Regions from separate parts of the Pseudomonas sp. X10 genome, predicted to be linked through region 1. Evidence: riboswitches for the same ligand, from Rfam matches in the RefSeq annotation. Region 1 holds a riboswitch; the other holds the start of a gene.
The links. A riboswitch is a leader RNA that binds a small molecule or an ion and turns the genes downstream of it on or off. The one in region 1 is predicted to bind thiamine pyrophosphate.

Region 2: another riboswitch for thiamine pyrophosphate. It lies ahead of thiC (phosphomethylpyrimidine synthase ThiC); the one in region 1 lies ahead of ACYU03_RS14605 (TenA family protein).

What each region holds. Positions count from the first base shown of each region.
Region 1 is NZ_CM142677.1:3,203,640-3,211,165, reverse strand. Features, by position in the region: gene ACYU03_RS14640 (transporter substrate-binding domain-containing protein) at 65-850, shown strand; gene ACYU03_RS14635 (amino acid ABC transporter permease) at 861-1,526, shown strand; gene ACYU03_RS14630 (amino acid ABC transporter permease) at 1,527-2,174, shown strand; gene ACYU03_RS14625 (amino acid ABC transporter ATP-binding protein) at 2,161-2,892, shown strand; gene ACYU03_RS14620 (cyclase family protein) at 2,920-3,855, opposite strand; gene ACYU03_RS14615 (MFS transporter) at 4,199-4,834, opposite strand; gene ACYU03_RS14610 (hypothetical protein) at 4,891-5,034, shown strand; TPP riboswitch at 5,099-5,213, shown strand; gene ACYU03_RS14605 (TenA family protein) at 5,291-5,938, shown strand; gene tenA (thiaminase II) at 5,935-6,600, shown strand; gene ACYU03_RS14595 (LysR family transcriptional regulator) at 6,720-7,526, opposite strand, start outside.
Region 2 is NZ_CM142677.1:5,183,766-5,191,291, forward strand. Features, by position in the region: gene cytX (putative hydroxymethylpyrimidine transporter CytX) at 1-230, opposite strand, end outside; gene thiC (phosphomethylpyrimidine synthase ThiC) at 346-2,232, opposite strand; TPP riboswitch at 2,388-2,494, opposite strand; gene ACYU03_RS23610 (TolC family outer membrane protein) at 2,655-4,091, shown strand; gene waaA (lipid IV(A) 3-deoxy-D-manno-octulosonic acid transferase) at 4,237-5,505, opposite strand; gene ACYU03_RS23620 (LysR family transcriptional regulator) at 5,520-6,410, opposite strand; gene ACYU03_RS23625 (DMT family transporter) at 6,500-6,832, shown strand; gene ACYU03_RS23630 (NAD(P)/FAD-dependent oxidoreductase) at 6,886-7,526, shown strand, end outside.

The sequences.
Region 1 (7,526 bases):
GTCTGGCATGGGCTGTGCACTTGCCAGTACAGGCAATCTTCCTGCATCCATCGAGGTCATCCCCATGAAAACCTTCCGCTCCCTGTTCCTGGCAACTTTGTTCTGCGGTGGCGCCCTGGCGTTGCCCCAGGCCCAGGCCGATGCCCTCGCCGATATCAGCGCACGTGGCGTGCTGAAGGTGGCCGTGCCCCAGGACTTCCCGCCCTTCGGCTCCGTCGGCCCGGACCTCCAGCCACGCGGCCTGGATATCGACACTGCGCAATTGCTGGCCGACAAGCTCGGTGTGAAGCTGGCCCTGACGCCGGTCAACAGCACCAACCGCATTCCGTTCCTCACCACCGGCAAGGTCGACCTGGTGATCTCCAGCCTGGGCAAGAACCCCGAGCGTGAGGCGGTGATCGACTTCTCCAGGCCTTACGCCCCGTTCTATCTGGCAGTGTTCGGGCCTGAGGCGACGAAGATCGAGTCCATCGAAGACGTGTCGGGCAAGACCATCAGCGTCACCCGCGGTTCGATCGAAGACATGGAACTCAGCGCCGTGGCGCCCAAGGACGCGATCATCAAACGCTTCGAAGACAACAACTCGACCATCGCCGCCTACCTCTCCGGCCAGGTCGAGCTGATCGCCAGCGGCAGTGTGGTCATGGCCGTCATCGCCGAGAAGAACCCGACCAAGGTGCCGCAGTTGAAGGTCAAGCTGAAGGACTCGCCGGTCGCCATCGGTTTGTCCAAGAACGAACCTGCGCTGCTGGAAAAGGTCAACGCCAGCCTGGATGAAGCCAAGGCCGATGGCAGCCTTGGTCGCAACGCCGAGAAATGGCTGAAACAGCCGCTGCCAGCCGATCTCTGAGGCGTTGCCGATGGCTTACCAATTCGACTTCGCGCCGGTACTGGCGCAGGGCGACCTACTGCTCAAGGGCGCACTCTTCACTTTGGAGCTGACCGCTGTCGGCACCCTGCTCGGGGTGGCCATCGGCGTGGTCGGCGCCGGGGTCAGGGCCTGGCGCCTGCAGCCGTTCGCCTGGCTGTTCGGTGTCTATGTGGAACTGATCCGCAACACGCCCTTCATCGTCCAGTTGTTCTTCATCTTCTTCGGCCTGCCGTCTCTGGGTGTGCGCTTGACCGAGTGGCAAGCGGCGCTGCTGGCGATGGTGATCAACCTGGGTGCCTATTCCACGGAAATCATCCGCGCCGGTATCCAGGCCATTCCCAAGGGGCAGCTGGAAGCTGCCTCGGCATTGGCGATGAGCCGCTTCGAGGCCTTCCGCCATGTGGTGATCCAGCCGGCCTTGGCCAAGGTCTGGCCGGCGCTGACCAGCCAGATCGTGATCGTCATGCTCGGCTCGGCGGTCTGCTCGCAGATCGCCACTGAAGAGCTGTCCTTCGCCGCCAACTTTATCCAGTCGCGCAACTTCCGCGCCTTCGAAACCTACCTGCTGACCACATTGCTGTACCTGGCCATGGCGATCCTCCTGCGCCAGTTGCTGGCCTGGGTGGGGCAGCGCCTGCTGATGGGGAGACGCTGAATGGACTTCACTCTCTGGGATATCGTCCGCAACCTGCTCACCGGCCTGCAGTGGACCCTGTTGCTATCGTTGGTGGCCTTCCTCTGCGGCGGCCTGGCCGGGCTGCTGGTGTTGCTGGCGCGGATCTCCGACAACCAGTCCTTGCGCGTCCTGGCGCGGGGCTATATCGAGCTGTTCCAGGGCACGCCGTTGCTGATGCAGCTGTTCATGGTGTTCTTCGGCATTGCCCTGTTCGGCATCGACGTGTCCGCCTGGATGGCAGCGGCCATTGCCCTGACCCTGTTCACCAGCGCCTTCCTGGCCGAGATCTGGCGCGGCTGCGTCGAGTCCATCCCGCGTGGCCAGTGGGAAGCTTCCGGCAGCCTGGCGCTGAGCCGCGTGGAGCAACTGCGTTACGTCATTCTGCCCCAGGCCTTGCGTATCGCTGTCGCGCCCACGGTGGGCTTCTCGGTGCAGGTGGTGAAGGGCACCGCCGTCACCTCCATCATCGGTTTCACCGAGCTGACCAAGACCGGTGGCATGCTGGCCAACGCCACCTTCGAACCCTTCCTGATCTACGGCCTGGTCTCCATCGGCTACTTCATCCTCTGCTATCCGCTCTCCCTGAGCGCACGTCATCTGGAAAGGAGGCTGCATGCCCCTGCTTAGCGTTTGCGCATTACACAAGTACTACGGCGACAACCACGTGCTCAAAGGTGTCGACCTGAACATCGAAGAAGGCGAAGTGGTCGCCATCATCGGTCGCAGCGGCTCCGGCAAGAGCACCTTGCTGCGCACCCTTAATGGCTTGGAGTCGATCAGCGACGGCGTGATCGAAGTGGACGGGGAATACCTCGACGCCAGCCGCGCCGACCTGCGCGCTTTGCGCCAGAAGGTCGGCATGGTGTTCCAGCAGTTCAACCTGTTCCCCCACCTGACCGTGGGCGAGAACGTCATGCTCGCGCCCCAGGTGGTGAAGAAGACCAGCAAGGCTGAAGCTCGCAAGCTGGCCGAACAGATGCTTGCCCGGGTCGGCCTGGCGGAGAAGATCGATGCCTACCCCGACCGCCTCTCCGGTGGCCAGCAACAACGCGTCGCGATTGCCCGCGCCCTGGCCATGTCGCCCAAGGTGCTGCTGTGTGACGAAATCACCTCGGCGCTGGATCCGGAGCTGGTCAACGAGGTGCTCGGTGTGGTGCGTCAACTGGCCAAGGAAGGCATGACCCTGATCATGGTCACCCACGAGATGCGCTTTGCCCGGGAGGTGGGGGACAAGTTGGTGTTCATGCACCATGGCAAGGTGCATGAAGTGGGTGACCCCCGGGAGTTGTTCGCTGCGCCCAAGACACCGGAGTTGGCGAACTTCATCGGAGCGGTACAGGCCTGACCTGGCGGTAGGCGTGCCCCGTAATGCTCAGCGAATGGCCACGGGGTTGACGTTCACCTGGGTCGAGCCCTTGTACAGCGGCTGGCCCAGCACGAAGAGGAACTCGAAGGCCTTGTCGCGCACCAGGGCCCGGGTGTCGATCAGTTCCAGGTTGTAGATGCCGCGCTTGGCGAGCATGAACTGGTTGACCGGGAACTCTTCACCCGTCGGGTTGGGGTACACCTCCGACGCCCAGGTGTCGCCGCCGAAGGCAACGATCCCCTGGTCGGCCAGCCACTGGGCGGCAGGCAGATCGATGCCCGGCTCGGTGGCGAGGAACTGCTGGTTGTCCTTGCCGATCAGCTCCAGCCAGCCGGTGTTGAACAACACCACATCGCCCTTGCGCAGGGTGATGCCTTGCTTCTTCAGCACCGCCTTGACGTCGTCGACGGTAAACGAAGTACCGCCGGGCACGATGGCCTTGCCGTAATGGACGGTCATGTCCAGCACCACGCCGCGGGTGACCATCGGCGGCACCTTCTCGACGCCCAGCTTGGTGACGCCTTCGACCGTGACGAAGTCGGCGGCTTTGTTGCCGTTGTAGTAGACGTTGTCGATGCCGATATGGCCGATGCCGTTGAGCTGGGTGCCGACGCCGGTCCAGCCGTTGACCAGTTCATCGTTGAAGCTGAACTTGTTCACTCCCAGGGTCTGCCCGGCCTGTTCGCCGGGCTGGATGTTGTAGAGGTGGAAGCTGCGGTGACGGAAGGCCGGCAGGTCCCTGCTCACTGGCACGCCCAGGGAGTAGGTTTTGCCGGTAGTGACCAGGCCGATGGCCTTCTTCACGACCTCGGGGGTGAGCAGATTGGCAGCACCGATCTCGTCGTCCGGGCCATAGGGGGCTGGGTACCAGTCGGCGGCCAGGGCAGTGTGGGCGGTGGCCGTCAACGCGGCGGCGAGCAGCAGGGGCTTGAAGCGTTTCATAGGGTTCTTTCCTTGGGCAGATCAGTGGGCCGTACCGGCCAACGTGGGGTAGTCGGTCAGGCCCTTGGCGTCGCCGCGTTGCAGCGGTTGGCGCAGAGGCTCGCAAAGGCACTGAGGGTGAGGGCAAACGAGGCAAGCGGAAGGGGCATGGGAATCACCTGTCGAAATGGATGGGTGGATTCTCGGCATGCACGGCCAGCGGAAAAAGCGGCCTTGGGGACAATGACTTTTGACTCAGGGGCAAGAACCGATGGCAGATGAAGTCTTGCCTGACGTATGCGGCTCGGGGTGGGCTTGCAGGAGGGCCGGGCTGGCACGACCTAGGACGGCGGCCCGGGATACTTTAGTGGCGCCAGCGCCGACGCCTCGCGGGCAAGCCCGCTCCTACAGGGCTTGCATACCTTGATACCTGCAATCGACAGTGTCGTTTGGCCTTACACCTTGCCTGGTTGCGTGCGCTGCGCCATCCGGCACCTTGGCCAGTGCCTGCCAGGCGGCTGCCGGCGGTCTCGCCCAAGGTGATGCCGAGGTTGAAGGCGGAGATGTTCAGGCCCGAGGCGAAATCCACGGCCCTGGGTGTGTAGCGCTCGGCGGTGTCGAGCATGCCGGCCTGGAAGCCCGGGGTCATACCAAAGGCCAGCACGCCCCAGACGAACAACAGCACCACCATCGCCACCGGCGAAGACAGGGACAGGCCCAAGAGCACCAGGGTCGCCGCCAGCAATACGAACAGCAGACGCAGGGCGCGCTGCCAACCGAGGCGGTCGGCCAGGCGTCCGCCGGCCAAGTTGCCGATCAGCGTGGCGACGCCGAACACCACCAGTAGGCTGCTGGCGGTAGCCGAGGAGAAGCCGGTGATGTCGGTGAGGATCGGGGTGAGGAAGGTGAAGGCTGCAAAGCTGGCGCCAAAGCCGAGGATGGTCATCAGCATCATCGACCAGATCGCCGGCTGCCCAAGGGCAGCCAGTTGGGTGCGCAGGCATTGCCCGGCTGGCCAACTTTCATGTTGGTGCGGATATCCAGGCGGGGCGCCTGGTGCCGTTGCTGGAGGATTTCGACAGTGGCGAGCAAGACACCCTGCACGCGGTGTTCATCGGGCCGGGCCGGCAGTTGCCGCAGCGGGTGAGGGTGTTCATCGATTTTCTCGTGGAGCGGCTGGACGTACGGTATTTCAACTGATCGGACCCAAGACGCGACATGGGGGCGGCGGTGGTGACAATACCCTGCACCTGCTGTATACATGAGCACCACCAAGGGGAGCCCGGCAACGGGCTGAGAAACCGCTGGCAGCTGCAGCGCGGTGACCCTTCGAACCTGATCCGGATCATGCCGGCGAAGGGATGGGATTTCGGACCTGCCTTTTTGCCGGCCTCACTGCGAGGCCGCTCCATGCCCCAGGCAACGGTCTCGCTGTCACCTCACAGAGGACAGCACCATGACCGAACGCTTCACTGAAACCCTGCGCCGCCAGAGCGAGCCAACCTGGTCGGCCGCTGTTGGGCACCGCTTTGTCAGCCAGTTGTTCGACGGCAGCGTGCCGGACCCTGTCATGGTCCGCTACCTGGTGCAGGACCATCGTTTTCTCGACAGCTTCCTAACCCTCCTGGGCGCCGCCATCGCCACGGCGGACACCTTCGAGGCACGTCTGCGCTTCGGGCGTTTCGCAGGGATGATCTCGGGCGAGGAGAACACCTATTTCCTGCGCGCCTTCGAGGCTCTGGGCGTCAGCGAGGCGCAGCGCAGCGAGCCGCAGGACACGGTGCCCACCGCCGGCTTCAAGGCGATCATGCGCGAGGCAGCGGCCACCCGCTCGTATGCCGCTGCGTTGGCCGTGCTCAATGTCGCCGAAGGCTTGTACCTGGACTGGGCGCTCAAGGCGCCGCAGCCATTGCCGGAGAACTTCGTTTACGCCGAGTGGATCACCTTGCACGACAACCCGGCATTCCGTGACTTCGTGGCCTTCCTGCAGGCGGAACTGGATCGGGTCGGGCCGAAGGAGGTTGCGATCAGCACCGATTTCTTCCTGCGCACGGTGGCACTGGAGCTTGAGTTCTTCGATGCCGTCTACGACGAGGAGGTATGAGCATGGACATCTTCGAGCGTCTCAAGGCTGCAGCGGCGCCGCAATGGAACAGTTATGTCGACCACGCCTTCGTGCGCCAGATGGGCGAAGGCACCTTGGGCGAGAGTGCCTTCCGTACCTACCTGGTGCAGGACTACCTGTTCCTGATCCAGTTCGCCCGGGCCTGGGCACTGGCGGCCTACAAGAGCCGGCGCCCCTCGGATATCCGCGCGGCACAGGCGGGCCTGGCGGCGATCCTCGACGAGACCGACCTGCACCTGCGTTTGTGCGCCCGCTGGGGCTTGTCGCAGGCGGATATCGAGGCGGCACCGGAGCATCAGGCGACGGTGGCCTATACCCGTTTCGTGCTCGATTGCGGCGCTGCGGGCGACCTGCTCGACCTGCACGTAGCCCTTGCGCCGTGCGTGATCGGCTATGCGGAAATTGGCCGCAAGCTGTCGACCGGTATCGCTGACCTAGCGGCGCACCCTTACCGCGAGTGGATTGGCGAATATGCCGGAGAGGCTTACCAGGGCGTCGCAGACGCGGCGCGCAAGCACCTGGACGAATTGGCGGCGCGCAGCATGACCGAGCAGCGCTTTGTCGAACTGGCGGCGATCTTTGCCCAGGCCTCGAAACTGGAGGCCGACTTCTGGCAAATGGGCCTGGATGGTGCGAACTAGGCACGCCATGTCGCCCTGGCCCTACGGTCGACGCTGCAGGGGGTAGGCGCCAGCGTCATCAGCTGGCGATGCGTCGGCATCAGCGCATGCGGCCCATCGTCAGTTGACTGCGCAGATCATCAAGGCGCCTCTCCATTGCCCTGGCGTGCGCCATGCCCCGTATCCGGGCCTTCCTGCAACGCCTCGATGAACACCGCCTCGGCCCGGCTCATGCGCTGATCCCGGTTCCACAACAGGTGGATGTCCACATCGGCGATCCCTTCATGCGGCGGCAGCCGCCAGAGCAAGCCTGCTTCCACATCGGCCGCCACCACATGCTCGGGCAGGCAGCCGATGCCGAAGCCGGCGATCACCAGCCGGCGCACTTCCTCCAGGCTTGGCGACGACGCGACGATGCGTCCGCTGAAGCCTTGCTGGTCGCGGAAGATGGTCAGCGGCGAGAGCATGCCGCCGATCTGGTCGCTGGTGAAGCTGACGAAGTTTTCACGTTGCAGGTCGCCCCCGGCGATATCGCTCTTGCCGAACAGGCCGTGGTGCTTGCCGCAGAAGAAGGCGTAGCGCTGACGCAGGAACAGGCGCTGCTCCAGACGTGGCTGGGGCTGGCGGTTGAGGCTCAGGCCGAGGGTGGCGGTTTTTTCCTGCAGGGCGCTGACGATGTCGGAGCTGCGCATCACATCGATCTCCAGATCGACCCGCGGGTGCTGGCGGTGAAAGCTGGCGAGAAAGTCATCGAAGCGCTCGGAGCAGATGCGGCTGATCATCAACAGACGCACTTTGCCGATCAGTTCGTCGCCGGGTTGTTCGAGCACGCCACTGAGCTGTGACATCTGCCCATAGACCTCGCCGGCCAAGTGGAAGATCTGCTCGCCCACCTCGGTCAGGGCAAAACGTGGGCCGCGGCGGGCGATGAGCTGGCGACCGAGCTG
Region 2 (7,526 bases), 2.0 Mb from region 1:
CTGCCGATCACTCCGGCCGCCGCCAGCAACAACACGCCAACGGCAGTACCTAGGAAGATCGCCAGCAAAGCGCCGGCCAGGCCCAGGCCAGGGGCGAGCATGCCCCCGACCTGCAGGACCATCAGGCCGGTACCTAGGGAAAACCACAGGACGAACAGGTCACGGGCGCCAAACAGGCGTTGGCTGGCGGGGACCGGATGATTTGGGGAGAAATGACTGGGTGTGGTCACGGTGCAGTGCTCGACAGGATTATTGGGGAAACCCTATCGCGGGCAAGCCCGCCCCTACAGGTTCACTGGGCCTGTAGAAGCGGGCTTGCCCGCGATGCGGCCATTGGCCTCTGGATCAAACCTTCTGGTACAACTGGCTGCCTTCCTGGCGGAACCGCTCGGCCTGCTCACGCATGCCATCCTCGACCGCCACGTCCACCGCCGCGATGCGCTGGTTGGCGGCGTACTCACGCACTTCCTGGGTGATCTTCATCGAGCAGAACTTCGGCCCGCACATGGAGCAGAAGTGCGCGACCTTGGCCGACTCCTTGGGCAGGGTCTCGTCGTGGAAGGCCCGCGCGGTGTCCGGATCCAGGCCGAGGTTGAACTGGTCTTCCCAGCGGAACTCGAAACGCGCCTTGGACAACGCGTTGTCACGGATCTGCGCGCCAGGATGGCCTTTGGCGAGGTCGGCGGCATGGGCGGCAATCTTGTAGGTGATGATGCCGGTCTTGACGTCGTCCTTGTTCGGCAGGCCAAGGTGCTCCTTCGGCGTCACATAGCAAAGCATGGCGCAACCGAACCAGCCGATCATCGCCGCACCGATCCCGGAGGTAATGTGGTCGTAGCCTGGAGCGATGTCGGTGGTCAGCGGGCCGAGGGTATAGAACGGCGCCTCGTCGCAGCACTCCAGCTGCTTGTCCATGTTCTCCTTGATCAATTGCATCGGCACGTGGCCCGGGCCTTCGATCATGCACTGCACATCATGCTTCCAGGCGATCTTGGTCAACTCGCCAAGGGTTTCCAGCTCACCGAACTGCGCCTCGTCATTCGCGTCGGCGATCGAGCCGGGACGCAGGCCATCGCCCAGCGAGAAGCTGACGTCGTAGGCCTTCATGATTTCGCAGATTTCCTCGAAGTGGGTATAGAGGAAGTTCTCCTTGTGATGCGCAAGACACCACTTGGCCATGATCGAGCCGCCACGGCTGACGATGCCGGTGACCCGCTTGGCGGTCAGCGGCACGTAGCGCAGCAGCACCCCGGCGTGGATAGTGAAGTAGTCCACACCCTGCTCGGCCTGTTCGATCAGGGTGTCGCGGAACAGCTCCCAGGTCAGGTCCTCGGCAACGCCACCAACCTTCTCCAGGGCCTGGTAGATCGGCACGGTGCCGATCGGTACCGGCGAGTTGCGGATGATCCACTCGCGGGTCTCGTGGATGTGCTTGCCAGTGGACAGGTCCATGACCGTGTCCGAGCCCCAGCGGATACCCCAGGTCAGCTTGGCCACCTCTTCCTCGATGGAGGAACCCAAGGCGCTGTTGCCGATGTTGCCGTTGATCTTCACTAGGAAGTTGCGGCCGATGATCATCGGCTCAAGCTCGGTGTGGTTGATGTTCGCCGGGATGATCGCGCGGCCGCGGGCGATTTCCTCGCGGACGAACTCGGGGGTAATTTCCTTCGGGATGCTGGCGCCGAAACTGTGGCCTGGGTGCTGCTGGTCAAGCAAGCCGGCGGCGCGGGCTTCCTGCAGCTTCATGTTCTCGCGGATGGCGACGTATTCCATCTCAGCGGTGATGATGCCCTTGCGCGCATAGTGCATCTGGCTGACGTTGGCACCGGTCTTGGCCCGGCGCGGGTTACGTACGTGGGCGAAGCGCAGCTTGGTCAGCTCGGCGTCGTTCAGCCGCTGCTGGCCGAAGTTCGAGCTCAGGCCGGCCAGGCGTTCGGTGTCGCCGCGGGCGTCGATCCAGGCCGAGCGCACATCGCCCAGGCCTTTACGCACGTCGATGATGACCTCAGGGTCGGTGTAAGGGCCGGAAGTGTCGTAAACCAGCACAGGGGCATTGGCTTCACCGCCGAAGTCGGTGGGAGTGTCGTCCAGGCTGATCTCGCGCATCGGCACACGGATGTCAGGGCGCGAACCTTCGACATAAACCTTGCGCGAACGGGTGAAGGGTTGCACGGACTGCTGGTCGACCTGGGCGGACTCGCTCAGGTTGATCGTTTTTTCTTGTTTACTCATCACAGGCTCTCCAGACGGCTTCCTAGCAGTGGAATGTCGGGGGAGAACCTGAAAGACGCGGACACACCAGTGATGGTGCAGTGCCGGATACGCGGTGTGCCTTGAGCTTGCGAGCTGTTCGACATTCCCGGACCTGGCACAAGAGACTCGCCGGGAAAGCGAGAAATCTTGTTCCCTACGCAGGCGCTAACCTGATCAGGTTCAACGGGATCCGGAACTTTCCGATCTCAGCCTTTGCTTCAAGGCACCCCGACAAGAACGCGCCCAGTCTAGACTGGAGTGGTCATCAAAGCCAAGCGTGCAAGCACAGGGATGATGAATGGCGCAAAGGGTGGATTGTTGCCGGGTGCCGGCACCACTACACTGCCTGTCGCGCGATACTCATCAGTTCAGAAATTCTCTTACTCGTTCAAGGATTGCCTATGCTGCGCAAACTCTCACTGGCCATTGCCGTGTCTTGTGCTTCCAATGGAGTGGCCTGGGCAGTGGATGTGCCCACGACAGTGAAGACCGACCTGGTCAGCGTCTATCAGGAAGCGGTCGGCAACAACGCCGACCTGGCCGCAGCCCGCGCCGATTACGGCGCACGCCGCGAAGTCGTCCCGCAAGCCCGCGCAGGTCTGCTGCCGAATCTGTCGGCCGGCGCCGAGATGATGAACACTCGCACCAAGCTCGATGAACCGTCGATCACCTCCAACCGCAGCGGCAGTGCCTGGAGCGCCACCCTGTCCCAGCCGATCTTCCGCGCCGACCGCTGGTTCCAGTTGCAAGCGGCCGAAGCGGTCAACGAGCAAGCGGCCCTTGAACTGTCGGCGACCGAGCAGAACCTGATCCTGCAGAGCGCCGAGAGCTACTTCGCAGTGCTCCGCGCCCAGGACAATCTGGCCTCGACCAAGGCCGAAGAAGCGGCCTTCAAGCGCCAGCTCGACCAATCCAACGAACGCTTCGATGTCGGCCTCTCGGACAAGACCGACGTACTGCAGTCACAGGCCAGCTACGACACCGCCCGCGCCAACCGGATCATCGCCGAGCGCCAGGTGCAGGATGCCTTCGAAGCGCTGGTGACACTGACCAACCGCGAGTACGGCTCGCTGCAAGGCGTAGTTCACACCTTGCCCGTGCAGGTGCCGACGCCCAACGACGCCAAGGCCTGGGTCGAGACCGCCGCACGCCAGAACCTCAACCTGCTGGCCACCAACCACGCTGTCACTGCAGCCGAGGAGACCCTGCGCCAACGCAAGGCCGGCCACGCCCCGACCCTCGATGCAGTGGCCCGCTACCAGCGGGGCGACAATGACAACCTTGGCTTCACCAACCCCGCGCCGCAGCCCGGCGTACGCTACAGTGGCGATGTGGAGCAGACCAGTATCGGCCTGCAGTTGAACATCCCGATCTACAGCGGCGGCCTGACCAGCTCCCAGGTCCGCGAGGCCTACCAGCGCCTGAACCAGACCGAGCAACAGCGCGAAAGCCTACGCCGCCAGGTGGTGGAAAACACCCGTAACCTGCACCGCGCGGTGAACACCGATGTAGAGCAAGTGCAGGCGCGCAAACAGTCGATCATTTCCAACCAGAGTGCCTTGGAAGCCACCGAGATCGGCTACCAGGTCGGCACCCGCAACATCGTCGACGTGCTGGATGCACAGCGCCAGCTGTACACCTCGGTTCGCGACTACAACAACAGCCGCTACGACTACATCCTCGACAACCTGCGCCTGAAGCAAGCTGCCGGCACCCTGAGCCCCCAGGACCTGCAGGATCTGGGTCGCTACCTGAAGGCCGACTACAACCCGGACAAGGACTTCCTGCCACCGGACCTGGCGGAAGCGGCGGCGAAGAACTTCGAGCGGCGGCCGTGAAGGACCGCCAATCACTCACCTGAGGCGTGTGATCGCCGCTCTACCGGTACGCCGATTCGGCGCCAGACTGGTCCGTGATGGGCCAGTGCAGGCAGCAAGTCAGCAAGGCGAGGGCGTTGCCCTCGACCGCTGGCTCCTACTCGCTCTAGATCAAGCGCCCCAGCCCATCCAGCAAGCGCTGCAACGCCCCCTGGTTGGCCTGCATCACCGCCCTGCCCGCCTCCCCCATGCGCTGGGCATCCTGGGGCAGTTCGATCAACCGGCGCACCGCCGTGGCCAGGCCTTCGGCATCGTCGACCTCCTGTAAGGCGCCCGCCTCGCGCAGCATCGCAGCGATCTCCAGGAAGTTGAACAGGTGCGGCCCACTGATCACCGGCAATGACAAGGCCGCCGGCTCCAGCAGGTTGTGCCCGCCGTTGGGCACCAGGCTGCCACCGACGAAGGCAATGTCGGCCAGCGCATAGAGGAACAGCAACTCGCCCATGGTGTCGCCAAGCAGCACCTGGGTTTGCGCCTCGACTGCCGCGCCGGAGGAGCGCCGCACCGTGGCGAATTGCTCACGGCACTGCGCATGCACCGAATCGAAACGCTCCGGATGCCGAGGCACCAGGATCAGCAAGGCATCGCCATGGCTCTGGAGCAGTTGCTGATGGGCAGCCAGGATCACCGCGTCCTCGCCTTCATGGGTGCTCGCCGCGATCCACACCGGGCGCTGCACAGCGCCCCACTGCTCGCGCAATTGCCGGGCGCGAGGCAGAAGTTGTTCGTCGATCTTCAGGTCGAATTTGATCGAGCCTGTCACCTGCACGCTCTCGGGACGTGCGCCCAGGTTGCGGAAGCGCTCGGCCTCAGCCTCGGTCTGCACGGCGATCAGGCTCATCTCGGCAAGCATTGGCCGGGTCAGCCCGGCGAAACGTGCATAGCCCCGGGCGGAGCGCTCAGACAGCCGGGCATTGGCCAGGGCCACCGGGATGCCGCGCTTGACGCACTGGTGGATATGGTTGGGCCACAGCTCGGTTTCCATGATGATGCCCAGGCGTGGACGGATATGGTCGAGGAAACGGCCGGATGCCCATGGCAGATCATAGGGTAGGTAGCAGTGCTGGATACGCGGCTCGTTGCCGAACAGGGCGCGGATTCGCTCCGAACCGGTCGGGGTCATGCAGGTAATGGTGATCGGCAAATCTGGGTACGCCTGCAGCAGGGCCCGCACCATGGGCGCAGCAGCGATACTTTCGCCCACCGACACAGCATGAACCCAGATACCGCCCTGTTGCATCGATGGCAGCTTGAAGGCGAAGCGCTCGGCAATCCGCTGGCCGTAGGCTGGAGCCTTGCGCGCACGCAGGAACAGGCGCAGCGCAACCAGCGGCAGGCCCAGGTGAAACAGCAGGGTATAGAGGGGTCTATTCATGGTGGTGCAGTGTACTAGCCTATGGCTCTCAAGTGCACAGCGAAGCGCTCGGCCAGCCATTGTGCCGCAGGGCCCAAAGGTTCGTCGCGGCGCCAGGCCAGCTCCACCACCAGGGCCGGCGGTCGCCACTCGCTGGGCAACTCGACCATCTGCGTCTGGTACGTCGGGTACTGCACCACATGCCGCGGCAACCAGGCCCAGCCCAGGCCACGCATCAACAATTCGGCCATGGCGTAGAAACTGTCCGCGCGCCAGATCTGCGGACTGATCGCTTCGCCGCCCGGGTAGTCGCTCTGCTGCGGTGTGATCAATAACTGACGGTAGCGGGCCAGTTGCTGGCGGGTGACCCGCGGCTCGCCGGCCAGTGGATGATCCACGGCGCAAACCGTGACCATTTCCACGCTGCCCAGGGCCCGGCGCTCCAAGGACGCGGGCATGCGCTCATGGTGGAAGAACAGCCCCAGGTCAGCGCGACGTTCTACCAATTTGCGCGCCACATCGCCTTGAGCGCCGCTGGCCAGTTGCACTTCGAGCAAAGGGAAGCGGGTGGCCAGCTCATCAAGGCTGTCGATCACTGGCTGATAAGGCATGGCTTCATCCTGGGCCACCCGCAGCAAGGCCTCCTGCCCACGCATCAGCGCCAGCGCCCGACCGTCCAGGCGCTCGCACTGGCGCAGCAGTTCGCGGGCATCTTCCAGCAAGGCGGCGCCCTTTTCGGTCAGGCGGGGCTGACGGCCACTGCTGCGCTCGAACAGGGTGACGCCCAGGTCCGCCTCCAGCAGGGCGATGGCGCTGCTCACTGCTGACTGCGCTTTGCGCTGCTCGCGAGCGACAGCCGAGAACGAACGTAACTCGGCCACCCGCACAAAGAGGCGCAGTTGCTCCAGATTCCAATGCTCCGCCATGCAACCTATCTCCATTAAAGATAGGTAATGACTTTACCCCATCCAGGTAATGCCTAAAATGCCTGCCTAGCAACCGAGGACCATCCCCCATGAACGCCTACACCTACCTGGCCATCGCCATCTGCGCCGAAGTCGTCGCCACTGCCTCGATGAAAGCGGTCAAAGGCCTGAGCACGCCACTACCGCTGCTGCTGATGGTCTGCGGCTATACCGTGGCGTTCTGGATGCTGACCCTGGTGGTGCGCAGCATTCCCGTGGGCATTGCCTATGCCATCTGGTCAGGCCTGGGCATCGTCCTGATCAGTGTGGCGGCTTTGATCATCTATGGGCAGAAGCTGGACACTCCGGCCATGCTCGGCATGGCCATGATCGTCGGAGGCGTGGTCGTGATCCAGGTGTTCTCGAAAACCGCCGGCCATTGATTCGCCTCACAGCCTGTATACTGGGTGTCTGTCCCAGCTTGTGAGGTCCATGCATGCCATCTGCCATTTCCACTGACGTCCTGATCGTCGGCGCCGGGGTCGCAGGCCTCTGGCTCAACGCCCGGTTACGCCGGCTGGGCTATTCGACGGTCTTGGTGGAACGCGCCAGCCTCGGTGGCGAGCAGACCATCAAATCCCAGGGCATCATCCATGGCGGCGCCAAGTACGCCCTGCATGGCGCCCTGACCGGTGCCTCGGAAGCCATCGCCGACATGCCTCGGCGCTGGCGCGAGGCGATTGCCGGCACAGGTGAGCTGGACCTGCGCGATGTGCGCCTGCTTTCCGATGCCCATTACCTGTGGTCGCCCGGTACCCTGGCGGGCAACCTCACCAGTTTCTTCGCCAGCAAGGCGGTGCGTGGCCGGGTCGACCAGGTCAAGGGTGACCAGTTACCCCCTGCCCTGCAGGACCGCGCCTTCAAGGGCAAGGTCTATCGCCTGGCGGAACTGGTCATCGACGTTCCCAGCCTGCTGCACAGCCTGGCCGCACTGGCTGGCGACAGCCTGCTGGCCGGCGAGCGGATCGAACCGCTACGCGAGGGCGGCGAGCTGGTTGGCCTGAACGTCGATGGCCGCGAGATTCGCGCCCAGCGTATCGTCCTCAGTGCAGGTGCCGGCACGGCCGATCTGCTCCA